DNA from 2 places in the Halomonas caseinilytica genome. Region 1 is predicted to be linked to the other one. Evidence: predicted binding sites of a transcription regulator. Region 1 holds the regulator's gene; the other holds the start of a gene.

Region 1 (5,786 bases):
GTTGCACGGGCCGCCAGGCCCACCACGGGGCGGTATGTCGACCCGACATGGTACACTAGACGCCCCCGGGATAGGACGCGGAGAGCACGAATTGCGCAACGACCCATCACTCGAACCCCGATGGCGTCCCCTGGCGGCTGTCCGTCCGGACATGAGCCCCAGCTGGTGGGATTGGTTGGCCACCCAGGATTCGCTGACCGAGCGACTGATCGAGGCCGGCCATCCACGCCGCTTCCGGGTCCGGCTGCTCGACCAGCGTCATGGCTATCCGAGCCGCGACGAATCCCTCGCCCTGGGCCTGACGATGCACCAGCTCGCCTGGGTCCGTGAAGTGGCGTTGTGCCTGGACGATCGTCCCTGGGTCATGGCTCGCTCGGTCGCACCGCTGAATCCCGCTCACGACCACTACCGGCTGGAGCGGCTCGGCGAGCGCTCCATGGGCAGTTGGCTGTTCCGCCAACCCGATCTCGAACGCGGTCCGATCGAGATCTGCGCGACCTCGGGCCCCTTTCGCGATGCCGAAGGTCCCTGGGGACGCCGCTCGATCCTGCGACATGACCGTTTCACGGTACTCGTTCAGGAGTTCTTCCAGCAGGCCATGGTGGATGATCTTGGCTTGCCTTCACGTTAGGCTAGACACTCTTGAAAAGTGACTGCGCTCGTCCACTTTTCAGACAGCGCCCGTAAACCGTGTCCGCGCCCGCCGCGCTCTCCGCCCCGGACGAGGCATCCGGCAGGGCCGCTCCATGCGAGAGAACCTGATGGATTCATCCCTGATGCGCCCTTCCGGGCTGGCCCGACTCCCCGATTTCCTGCATCTCACCCGCCTCGACCGGCCCATCGGTACCTGGCTGTTGATGTGGCCGACCCTCTGGGCACTTTGGATGGCGGCCCAGGGCGTTCCCGAGCGCCGGATCGTGCTGGTCTTCGTCGCCGGCGTCTATCTGATGCGCGCCGCAGGCTGCGTGGTCAACGATTACGCCGACCGGCATTTCGACGGTCACGTCAAGCGCACCCGCAATCGCCCTCTCGCCACGGGCCGGATCAGTGAGCGGGAGGCCAAGGGACTTTTCGTCACTCTGGTGCTGCTCGCCTTCGTCCTGGTGTGGTTCACCAATCCTTTTACAGTGATGCTGTCGGTCGGTGGCGTTTTCCTCGCCTTCATCTATCCCTTCATGAAGCGCTACACCCATCTTCCCCAGGTCTTCCTGGGTGCCGCCTTCTCCTGGGGCATTCCCATGGCATTCGGCGCGGTGCTCGGCCATATTCCGACCGAAGCCTGGCTGCTGATGGCGGCCAACGTGGCCTGGACCGTGGCCTATGATACCGAGTATGCGATGGTCGACCGGGATGACGACCTGAAGATCGGCATCAAGTCCACAGCCGTGCTGTTCGGTCGCGCCGACAAGCTGATGATCGGCCTGCTGCAGTTCGTCACCCTGGCCCTGCTGGCCAAAGTGGGGCTATCGTTGAGCCTGGGCGGCTTCTTCTGGCTGGGGCTGGCCGCCATGGCGGCGACCTTCGTGCACCAGCAGCGCTTGATCCATGGTCGGGATCGCGACCGCTGCTTCCAGGCCTTCCTCAACAATCATTGGTCGGGCCTGCTGGTCTTTGCGGGTATTGGACTCTCCTGGTGGCCATCGCTCGGCGGCTGAAATCGGTTCCCACAAGAAGGCGACAAGACGAGGTTGTCACGGTATTGTCATAAAGAAATGCTGTCATCGTCACCGACTTGTCATTGACCTTGACCATGAGGCCCCGGGATGACCGCCAAGACCGTACTGATCGTCGATGATGAAGCGCCAATCCGCGAAATGATCGCCGTTGCGCTGGAGATGGCCGACTATCATGTCCTCGAGGCGGACAATGCCCAGACCGCCCATGCCATGATCGTCGACCACCAACCTGATCTGGTACTGCTCGACTGGATGATGCCCGGGACCAGCGGCATCGAGCTCGCTCGCCGCCTGAAGCGCGAGGAGGCCACCGCCGAGCTGCCACTCATCATGCTCACGGCCAAGAGCGAAGAGGACAACAAGATCCAGGGGCTGGAATCCGGCGCCGACGACTATATCACCAAGCCCTTTTCGCCCCGGGAACTGGTTGCCCGTCTCAAGGCGGTGCTGCGCCGCTCGACGCCCCATGGCGTCGAGGATCCGGTGGAAGTCGACGGCCTGATACTCGACCCGGTCAGCCACCGCGTCAGCGTCGACGGCAAGTCCCTGGAAGTCGGTCCTACCGAATATCGCCTGTTGCAGTTCTTCATGACTCACCAGGAACGCGCCTACACACGAGGACAATTGCTCGACCAGGTATGGGGAGGCAACGTCTATGTCGAGGAGCGTACCGTGGATGTGCACATTCGCCGCCTGCGCAAGGCGCTGGGCGACCCGTACCAGCAGTTGATCCAGACCGTGCGTGGTACGGGCTACCGTTTCTCCGCCAAGGGCTGACGTGAGTCGGCTCTGGAAACGAGAACTCTGGCGCCTGGTGGGCTTGACCGCCATCGGTGCCCTGATCGGCTGGCCCTTCTCCGCCATCGGCGCCGGTATCGCGGTGGCCCTGGCGCTCCAGCTAGCCTATCAGCTGCGCCAGTTGCACGCCCTGCACGAATGGCTGGCCCATCATCCGCATGATGAGCCTCCGGCCGCTTCGGGGCTGTGGGGCGAGCTGTTCGATCGCCTCTACCGCTACCAGAAGGGCCAGCGCATTACCCAGCGACGCCTGCGCGACACCTTGAGGCGGATCCAGGAATCCTCCGAGGCGATGCGCGACAGCGTGGTCATGCTCGACCGCCATGGCGACATGGAATGGTGGAACAGTGCCGCCGAACGCATGCTGGGACTGAAGCCCGCCCATGACCGCGGCCAGCACATCACCAACCTGCTGCGCGATCCACGCTTCATCGACTACTTTCAGGCTCGCGATTATCGCGAACCCCTGACATTGAACTCCCCCATCGACGAGCAGATGATCCTGCAGTTCCAGATCACCCTGTACGGCGACGATGAACGCCTGGTGATGGCCCGCGATATCACGCGCTTGCATCGCCTCGAGCAGATGCGGCGCGACTTCGTGGCCAACGTCTCCCATGAGCTGCGGACACCTTTGACGGTACTGAGCGGCTATCTGGAAACCTATGGCGACATGGCCGATCAGTTGCCCGGCCGACTGGGACGCGGTTTCGAGCAGATGCGCAGCCAGACGACGCGAATGCAGAACCTGGTCAACGACCTGCTGCTGCTGTCACGGCTCGAGATCGATCAGGGCGGTCAGGACGACACTCCCATCGATCTCACCGGCCTGCTGGATCATGTCCGCCGCGATGCCGAGGCGCTTTCCGACGGCCGCCATCATTTCGACGTGGAGATCGACGAATCCCGCCGCCTGCTCGGCAGCGAGAAGGAAATCCACAGCGCCTTGTCCAACCTCGCCTTCAACGCCGTGCGCTATGCCGGGGAACAAAGCCATATCGTCCTGCGCTGGACACGCCATGCAGGCGGCGCCTGCCTGGAGGTGGAAGACGACGGCGAGGGGATCGACTCGCACCACATTCCGCGCCTCACCGAACGCTTCTACCGGGTCGACAAAGGGCGCAGCACGGCCACCGGAGGCACCGGGCTAGGCCTGGCCATCGTCAAGCACGTGCTGCTGCGCCACGACGCACGGCTCGAGATCGATTCCCGCCTCGGCGAAGGCGCCACCTTTCGCTGCGTGTTTCCCGATGAGCGGCTGGTCGCCGCCGAAAGCGACAGCGGCCGCCAACAGCAAGCCTGATCCTTGGTATCGTTCAGCGCGACCGGGGCGGGACGATACCTTCGCCGATCGGGGCGAGTTCCCGATAATGGCGATCCCACATCAACACCGCAGCGGCCACGGCGCCGGGCAGCAGGAAGAGGTTGGCCAGGGGCACCCAGGTGATCAGCGTCACCCAGCCGCCATAGGTCAGGGTCGACCAACGGCGCGCCGCAAGCCGCCGGCGCATGTCGGCGAAGCTCACCTTGTTGTTGTCCATGGGATAATCGAGATAGGTGATGGCCATGGTCCAGGCCGTGAAGGCGCCCCACAGCAGTGGTGCGATCAGGTTGATCACGGGAATCCAGCTGATCACGAACAGGATCGCCATGCGCGGCAGGATGTAGGCCAGCTTGACCAACTCGCGCCCGAGGGCATCGATGCCGGCACGCACCAGGCTCCGATCGTCCAGCGGTGCACGCCCGGTCACCTCGATCTCGACCTTTTCCGCCAGAAAGCCGTAGAAAGGCGCGGCGATCAGGTGCGTCACCAGGGTGAAGGTAAAGAACACGATCAGCACCAGACTGATCACGAACAACGGCCAGATCAGCCAGGAGAGCCAATCGAGCCATCCCGGCACCATCGCCATCCAGCCGTCCAGCCAGCCACCGAAATGGCTCAGCACATAAGTCAGCATGCTCCCGTAGACGAGCAGGTTGGCAAGTATCGGCAGGAACACATAGCGCCGCAGCCCGCGCGTATAGACCAGGCGAGTCCCCCGGGAAAGCGCCGTGAAAGCATCCAGCATGGGTTCAATATCCTCGATCACGACGACATGGGCCGCCGCTCATGGCGACGGCCCATGTCACATAGCGTGCCCCGGCGAGGGCGGCTTCAGCTCTCGCCGAGCTCCTGATCGAGATCATCCGGATCCGTATGGCGAATGTCGAGTCCCTTAACCAGGTAGACGACATACTCGGCCAGGTTGTTGGCGTGGTCGCCGACACGCTCCAGGGCCCGCAGGATCCACATGATGCCGAGTACCGGCGAGATCGAACGAGCATCCTCCATCATGAAGGTCATCAGCGAACGCATGGCCGTCTGGTATTCGTTGTCGACCTGCTCATCCTCCTGTACGACCTGCAGGGCCAGCTCGGTATCGAAGCGGGCAAAGGAGGTCAGGGCGTCGCGCATCATGCGACGCACATGCTCACTGATGATGCGCACTTCAACGAACCCACGTCCGCCGACATTGTTGTCGATGAGCTCGATGGCATTACGGGCGATCTTGCTGGCTTCGTCACCGATGCGTTCCAGATCGGAGGCGGCACGGATTACCGCCAGCACCAGGCGCAGATCGGAGGCGGCAGGCTGGCGTCGAGCCAGCACGCGGGTGCACTCGTCGTCGATCTTGATCTGCATGTCGTTGACGGCGCGGTCATTGTCCACGACCCGTTCGGCCAGCGAGGAATCGCCCTCGAGAAGAGCGCTCACGGCGTCCTGCACCTGCTTTTCGACCAGACCGCCCATGGCCATCAGGTGGGTCTTGAGTTCCTCGAGCTCATGATTGAACTGGCGAGAGATATGCTGGCTGTGAATGTCACTGGTGATGTCCATGAGACTCTCCTGGGAGCAGGGCCATCAGGCCATGCGTCCGGTAATGTAATTCTCGGTACGCGCAAGGCGCGGATTGGTGAACAGCGTGTCGGTGGGGGCATACTCCACCAGTTCGCCGTCCTGCAGGAAGGCGGTGTAGTCCGAGACCCGTGCCGCCTGCTGCATGTTGTGCGTGACCAGCACCAGGGTCAGGCTCGACTTCAGGTTGCGGATCAGTTCTTCGACCTTGAGCGTGGAAATCGGGTCCAGTGCCGAGGCCGGCTCGTCGAGCAGCAGTACCTCGGGCCCCACGGCCAGGGTACGAGCGATCACCAGACGCTGCTGCTGGCCACCGGACAACGACCAGGCGGAGGCCCGCAAGCGGTCCTTCACCTCATCCCACAACGCCGACGAGCGCAGCGCCCATTCGACGATGTCGTCGACCCGCCGCTTGG
Region 2 (5,786 bases), on a different contig from region 1:
AGGCGACCGAGATTGGCCTTCCAGTCGGTCACGACGACGGAGCGACTGCCGGGGTTGGGCGTCAGGGTGCCGACGTTGGCATCGATGAGCGGCTCGAGGATGCCGGCCAGTTCCTCGGCCTCGAGGTTTTCGGTGTGCAGGACGTCGGTGGCGATCTCGTTGCCCTGGGCATCTTCCAGGCCGACCGGCAGGGGCTGGGTGCGTGCCACCTGCTCCGGCACGATGCGCACGCGGTTGTCGGGCAGCCGGACGGTGGCGTAGCCGTGGTTCTGCAGGGTGTCCTGGAAAAGTCCGTAGAGTTCCTCGGCGGTGACCGGCCTGGGGCTTTCCACCGAGAGGGTGCCGCGTACCCGGGGATCGATGACGAAATCGGTGCCCGTGATGTCGCCGACGCCGGCCGCAAACTCGGCGATGCTGACGTCCTTGAAGCTGACGCCATAGACCGGAGCCGGGTCAGTCTGGGCCTGCAGGGAGGCCGAGGGCAACGCCATGCACAGTAGCAGGGCCAGGCGTATGGCCGGGGCGGGCAACAGGCTGTGTCGAGTGGGCGTCGTGACGGTCATGAAAAGCTCCGGATGGGGCATCAAGGCGCGTTCAGCAGCCGAATGCCGGTGGTCTTGGCGTCGTTGTCGTCAGATGCGCGCAGGCGTTCGCGACGACCGTCGTTGTCGAGGATCAGTCCTTGTTCGTCGATGCCCGCCAGCCTCACCCCTTCCATGATGATGTCGCCTGGGCGGACGGCGACCTGGCCGCCTGGCGTGGCCACCACCACCAGGCTGTGGCCGAGCGGGGTGGTACGGAAACTGCCGACGAGGCTCAGGGGCAGTCGGGTATCGTCGAGTCCGCTGGCAGGGCGATGGTCCGCCTGCCAGAGTCGCGAGGCGACGATCGGCAGTGGCGCTGACGAGGACAGCGGCGTCTCGTTGTCCCGAGCGGCCGGCGCGGGCTGGCCCAGCGCGACCACGTCGGCGATGACCAGTGCGGTGAGCCAGGCCAGCAGCATGTTGCTCAGCAGGCCGAGCCAGCGCCGGGAACGCTCCTGTCGGCTGGCGTCGCTCATGAGGTCGGGCGTTGCTCGGGATGCCAGCCGGGATGGCCCTCGACAAAACTGAGTTCGGCGCCGGGCCGCGGTGGCAAGCTGGCAAGGCCGGTGCTCGACAAGTATTCCTCCAGTAATTGCCAGAGTGGCGGGCCAGCCTGGGACGAAGCCTCGGGTAGCCAGGTCACGACCGGGCCCTGGACGCGACCTTGCAGCTTGATGCGCTGTCCGGTCTCGCGGCTGTAACGACAGCGCCAGCCGATGCCGGCCAGGCGTGGCAGGTCCTGGCTGGTATCGAGCAGCATGGGGGTGCCGAAGCAGGCATCGGCCGCGCGTTCGAGCAGGCCGTGCAAGGCGGCGTTGTCGGCATCTCGGCGGGTGATGGCACCGGGGTGCCCGCCACTCAGGGTCAGCAGGTGATCTCGGGTGATGGCCTCGCCCGGTGCCACACGGCGGTCGTGGCGCAGGCCCGGCGCCAGAGCGATGGCTTGCTCGCCGGCGCTTTCGCGCAGTGCCGAGACGATCAGGGCATCCCAACTGCCGCCGGTGGTGTCGCGTCGCCATAACCAGTCGGGCGCGATGGTCAGGGGGCGGTCCAGCCAGTCGCTGTAAGGGGCACGCAGGGTGCGTAACTGGTGCTGCTGTTCGGCAAGTTGGGCGGCGACGTCGGCATCGCGTGGCGACGGGTCGGCGAGCACGAAGCGGGATTCGAAATGCCACCTGCCATGTCGGGCATGGCAGGCGATTTGGAAGACTCCCATTGCCCTGCTACCGGGAAAGCAGAGTGGCACGGTGTCGCCGCCGTGTCTTTCCACCTCGACCAGGGTCGGCCAGAAGTCCTGGCCGCGAGCGGCGACGATCAGGTCGGCGGCATCGAGCCGTTCGGCCAACCAACGGGCCGGGCCACTGCCGGTGTCGGCCAGGATGATCACCAGGTCGGCCTGTTCGCGTGCCGACTGGCTGGCGGTCCGGATGGCGTGGAACCAGTCATCCAGGTTGCGAGGCTCATCCGTGGCGTGGGGGTCGCTGGCGCCGACCACAGCCAAGCGTGCGCCACCGCGCTCGAACAGCGTGAAGTCGGTCACCAGGCCTTCGGGGTTGCGGTCGTCGTCCAGGCAGCCGACGACCGGTCGCGCAAAGCGGCGGTAGAGACCCGCGATGCGATCCGGCCAGAGGTGGCGCTCGTCGCTGCTGACTCGCACGTCGGCATCCAGCCATTGGCTGAGGGTCACGCCCGAGTCGCCCTGGGTCAGGTAACCCAGGCCGCCGCCATTCCAGCATTGCCCGTTTTCCAGCGTCAGGAGGCTGTCTGCCGGCAGGCGGCGACGCAAGTCCCAGAGCGTGGCGGCCAGGGCGCTGCTGCCTCCGACTGGCCGTTGTGCGAGGGCAGGTCGGGTCAAGGCGCGCGTGGCATCGGTGGTGATACCCGACAAGCTCTCCAGACTCCGCCCCGTGGCCCATGGTGCCTTCCCCAGTGCCGCGGCGGGGCCCAGACGGGTCGCGGGCGTGGCCGGGTATTCCGGTTGATGGGCATCGAGCACATCGGCATAGAGCAACAGGGTAGGGCCACTCTGGTCCGGTAGGCCGTGGCGAGGAGCGCTGGCACCGGATCGGGAGATCCCCGTGGCACAGCCGCTCAATCCCGAGGCGGCCAGAGCGCCGCCGAGTCCCAGGAAGCGCCGTCGAAAATGACCATGGTCACTCAGTGTCGCAGGAGAGGCATCTTGAAGGGCCGATGGATGAGAAGGAGAGCGATGTTCCTGTGAAGAGTCGGTCATAATGTCGTTCAATCGGAGCCTTTTCCGCCACGGCGCTCGGGCGGGAATTTCCATTTCTTACTTTAATCCAGGCACTTTGCGGTTTTATTGTTACATTCGCATGAAATGTGATGGCCTGGAAAAGCTTTGATGGTTCTTCCATTTGTTCGTCATTTGTTTGTCACCTATAGCCATCAACCTTCCGTGGTCGTGTGAAATGTCCGTTGTCGAAAAGCAAGGCAATATGGCAAGCGGAATCATCAAAAAAATGACGTGGAGGAGACCTGGATGAGCAAGGAAATCGAAGACCATCGCCTGTTGAACCCGAGCAATAACGAGCCATTTTCCTCGGTACTCGAGAAGCACGTATCGCGTCGTCGTGTCATGCAGGGCGGACTCGGCATGGCGGCCATGACGGTACTGGGAGGATTCGGTCTGGCCGGCTGCGATTCCAGCGATGGCGACACCTCGACCCCTGGCTCCGGGAAAACACCGTTGTCGCTGGCCTTCGATGCCGTTCGCGGTTCCCTGACGGATGCCGTCGTTGTGCCGGCCGGTTACACCGCTCAGGTGCTGATTCCCTGGGGGACGCCGCTGAACAGCCAGGCTCCATCATGGCGCGAGGACCTGAGCTTCACCCCACAGATTCAGGCCAATAGCGTTGGCATGCACCACGATGGCATGCACAACTTCGCCCTCGATGAGAACAATGCTTCCAGTAACTTCCTGCTGGCGATGAACAATGAGTACATCGACCAGGGCGCGCTCTGGGCGCCGCAGGGAGGCCCCACCAATGCTGCGGAAGGGGCTCGCCCAGCCGATGAAGTGCGCACCGAGATCAATGCTCACGGTGTCACCGTGGTCGAGGTGAAGAAAGACGGTGAGGGGCGCTGGCGTCACATCCCCAACTCTTCTTATAACCGTCGCTTCACCAGTGCCACCGAAATGGAACTGAGCGGTCCGGTGGCCGGCAGCGACTACGTCAAGACCAAGTATTCACCTGATGGCACCAGGACCCGAGGCACCAACAACAACTGTGCCAATGGTTATACGCCCTGGGGCACTTATCTGACCTGCGAGGAGAACTGGCCGGGTTACTTCATCAAGGATGCCGGTCGCGAAATGGATGACAATCGTATCGGCATTTCCGAGGGACGCGGCCGTTACGGCTGGGAAACCGCCGCCGGCGATGCGAGCGAAGTGGACGATGAGTTCGCCCGCTTCAATGCCACCCCGAGGGGAAATGCCGCCACCGACGACTATCGCAATGAGCCGCGCACCTTCGGCTACATCGTCGAGATCGATCCTTATACCGGGGCGCGTGCCGTCAAGCGCACCGCGTTGGGTCGTTTCCGCCACGAAGGCTGCTGGCCGGGCAAGCTGGTAGAAGGTGAACCGGTCGTCTTCTATTCCGGTCACGACTCGCGCAACGAGTACATCTACAAGTTCGTCTCGGATGCCGTCTGGGACCCGGCGGATGCCAACCGGCCCGGTGCCAACTATGATCGTCTGGCGCTCGGTGCCAAGTACATGGACAAGGGCACCCTCTACGTGGCCCGCTTCAATGCCGATGGTACCGGCGAGTGGTTGCCGTTGACCCCGGAGGCGAAGACGCAGGACGGTCGTACCCTGGCACAGGCCCTGGGGCTGGCAGCGGATGACCTGGCCGGTGTGATCATTCATACCTGCGATGCCGCCGACATGATGGGCGCCACGCCCATGGACCGACCGGAGTGGGGCGCCGTGGATCCGGCTTCCGGCGATGTCTACATGACGCTGACCAACAACTCCGATCGGACCGCCGAGGGCACGGCCGCGACCTATACCAATGGTGGAAGCGATATCGACGAGCTGGGCGTGGGCTATGGCACGGCGCCGACCAATGGTCCCAACCCGCGTGCCGACAACAGCGGCGGTCAGGTGATTCGCTGGCGTGAAGGCAGCGACGCGACCCGTTTCAACTGGGCCGTGTTCGTTTTCGGTGCTGCCGTCAACGATGCCGACAACTTCTCCGGCCTGACCGAGCTCAACCAGTTCGCCAGCCCCGATGGCTTGCACTACGATGATCGCGGCGATGGCCAGGGGATATTGTGGATCGAGACGGACAACGGCTACGACAATGTGGCGGATTACACCAACGACCAGGTTCTGGCGGTGGTACCGCAGAACGTCAACCAGGCCGAGGGTGATGCTGCCGTGATCGGTGGTGGCGACCAGGCGCAACTCAAGCGCTTTGCTGTGGGGCCCAACGGTTGCGAGGTGACGGGCATCTTCTTCACACCGGACAAGACGGCGATGTTCATCAACATTCAGCACCCCGGGAACTGGCCTTCCACGGAGGATGCCACCGTCGAGACGCAAGGCAGCGTACGTCCTCGCGCCTCCACGGTCGTCATTCAGCGGGAAGATGGTGGCGAGATCGGGGTGTAACGACCTGGCATGCGCTTGCGATGTACCGCACCCCCCGGCCGGAAAGGTCGGGGGGTTTTGTGTCAGGGGGTGAGGATCAGTCCCATGCTGATCCGGTCCTCGGTGTCGAAGCCAAGGCGGCGGTAGAAGTCCGCTACCTCCTCATTGCCACCTCGTATCTGCAGGTTGACCTTGACGCAGCCGAGTTCGCGCAATCGCTCGATGGCGAACTCGACCATGCGCCTGCCGAGGCCTTCTCCTTGTCGTGAATCTGCCACCGCGACGGAGTACAGCCAGCCACGATGGCCATCGTAGCCTGCCATGCAGGTCGCAATGATCTCGCCATCATCCTCGATGACATAGATGTGGTCATCCACCAGTCGTTTGGCGCGTAGCACGGCTTCGGGCGTATTGTAGCCGGTATAGTCGGGAAAGCTGGCCCGCCAGAGGGCTGCTACCCGAGGTTCATCGTCTTCGATGTATTTTCTCGGTGTCATGAGCGTGGGTCGCCGGGTATGTGATGCCTACAGTCTCGCATGCTCTGGCGTGCCGATCATGAGGTGGCGATGGGAAAAGTCTCA

Evidence for each region. The regulator PhoB, encoded in region 1, activates phosphate uptake and scavenging genes when phosphate is short. The targets are predictions, from matches to a motif close to TGTCATANNNNTGTCANA.
Region 2: a site for PhoB is predicted at 2,906-2,923, ahead of HSDC_RS00665 (PhoX family protein). Genes of this name have one in related genera too.

Annotation. Positions count from the first base shown of each region.
Region 1 is NZ_BDEO01000008.1:184,221-190,006, reverse strand. It holds gene HSDC_RS10840 (chorismate--pyruvate lyase family protein) at 152-631, shown strand; gene ubiA (4-hydroxybenzoate octaprenyltransferase) at 762-1,655, shown strand; gene phoB (phosphate regulon transcriptional regulator PhoB) at 1,764-2,453, shown strand; gene phoR (phosphate regulon sensor histidine kinase PhoR) at 2,455-3,777, shown strand; gene cysZ (sulfate transporter CysZ) at 3,791-4,543, opposite strand; gene phoU (phosphate signaling complex protein PhoU) at 4,630-5,352, opposite strand; gene pstB (phosphate ABC transporter ATP-binding protein PstB) at 5,377-5,786, opposite strand, start outside.
Region 2 is NZ_BDEO01000001.1:153,911-159,696, forward strand. It holds gene gspD (type II secretion system secretin GspD) at 1-563, opposite strand, end outside; gene HSDC_RS16810 (type II secretion system protein N) at 584-1,060, opposite strand; gene HSDC_RS16815 (bifunctional UDP-sugar hydrolase/5'-nucleotidase) at 1,057-2,817, opposite strand; gene HSDC_RS00665 (PhoX family protein) at 3,085-5,226, shown strand; gene HSDC_RS00670 (GNAT family N-acetyltransferase) at 5,289-5,702, opposite strand; gene HSDC_RS17065 (VOC family protein) at 5,784-5,786, opposite strand, start outside.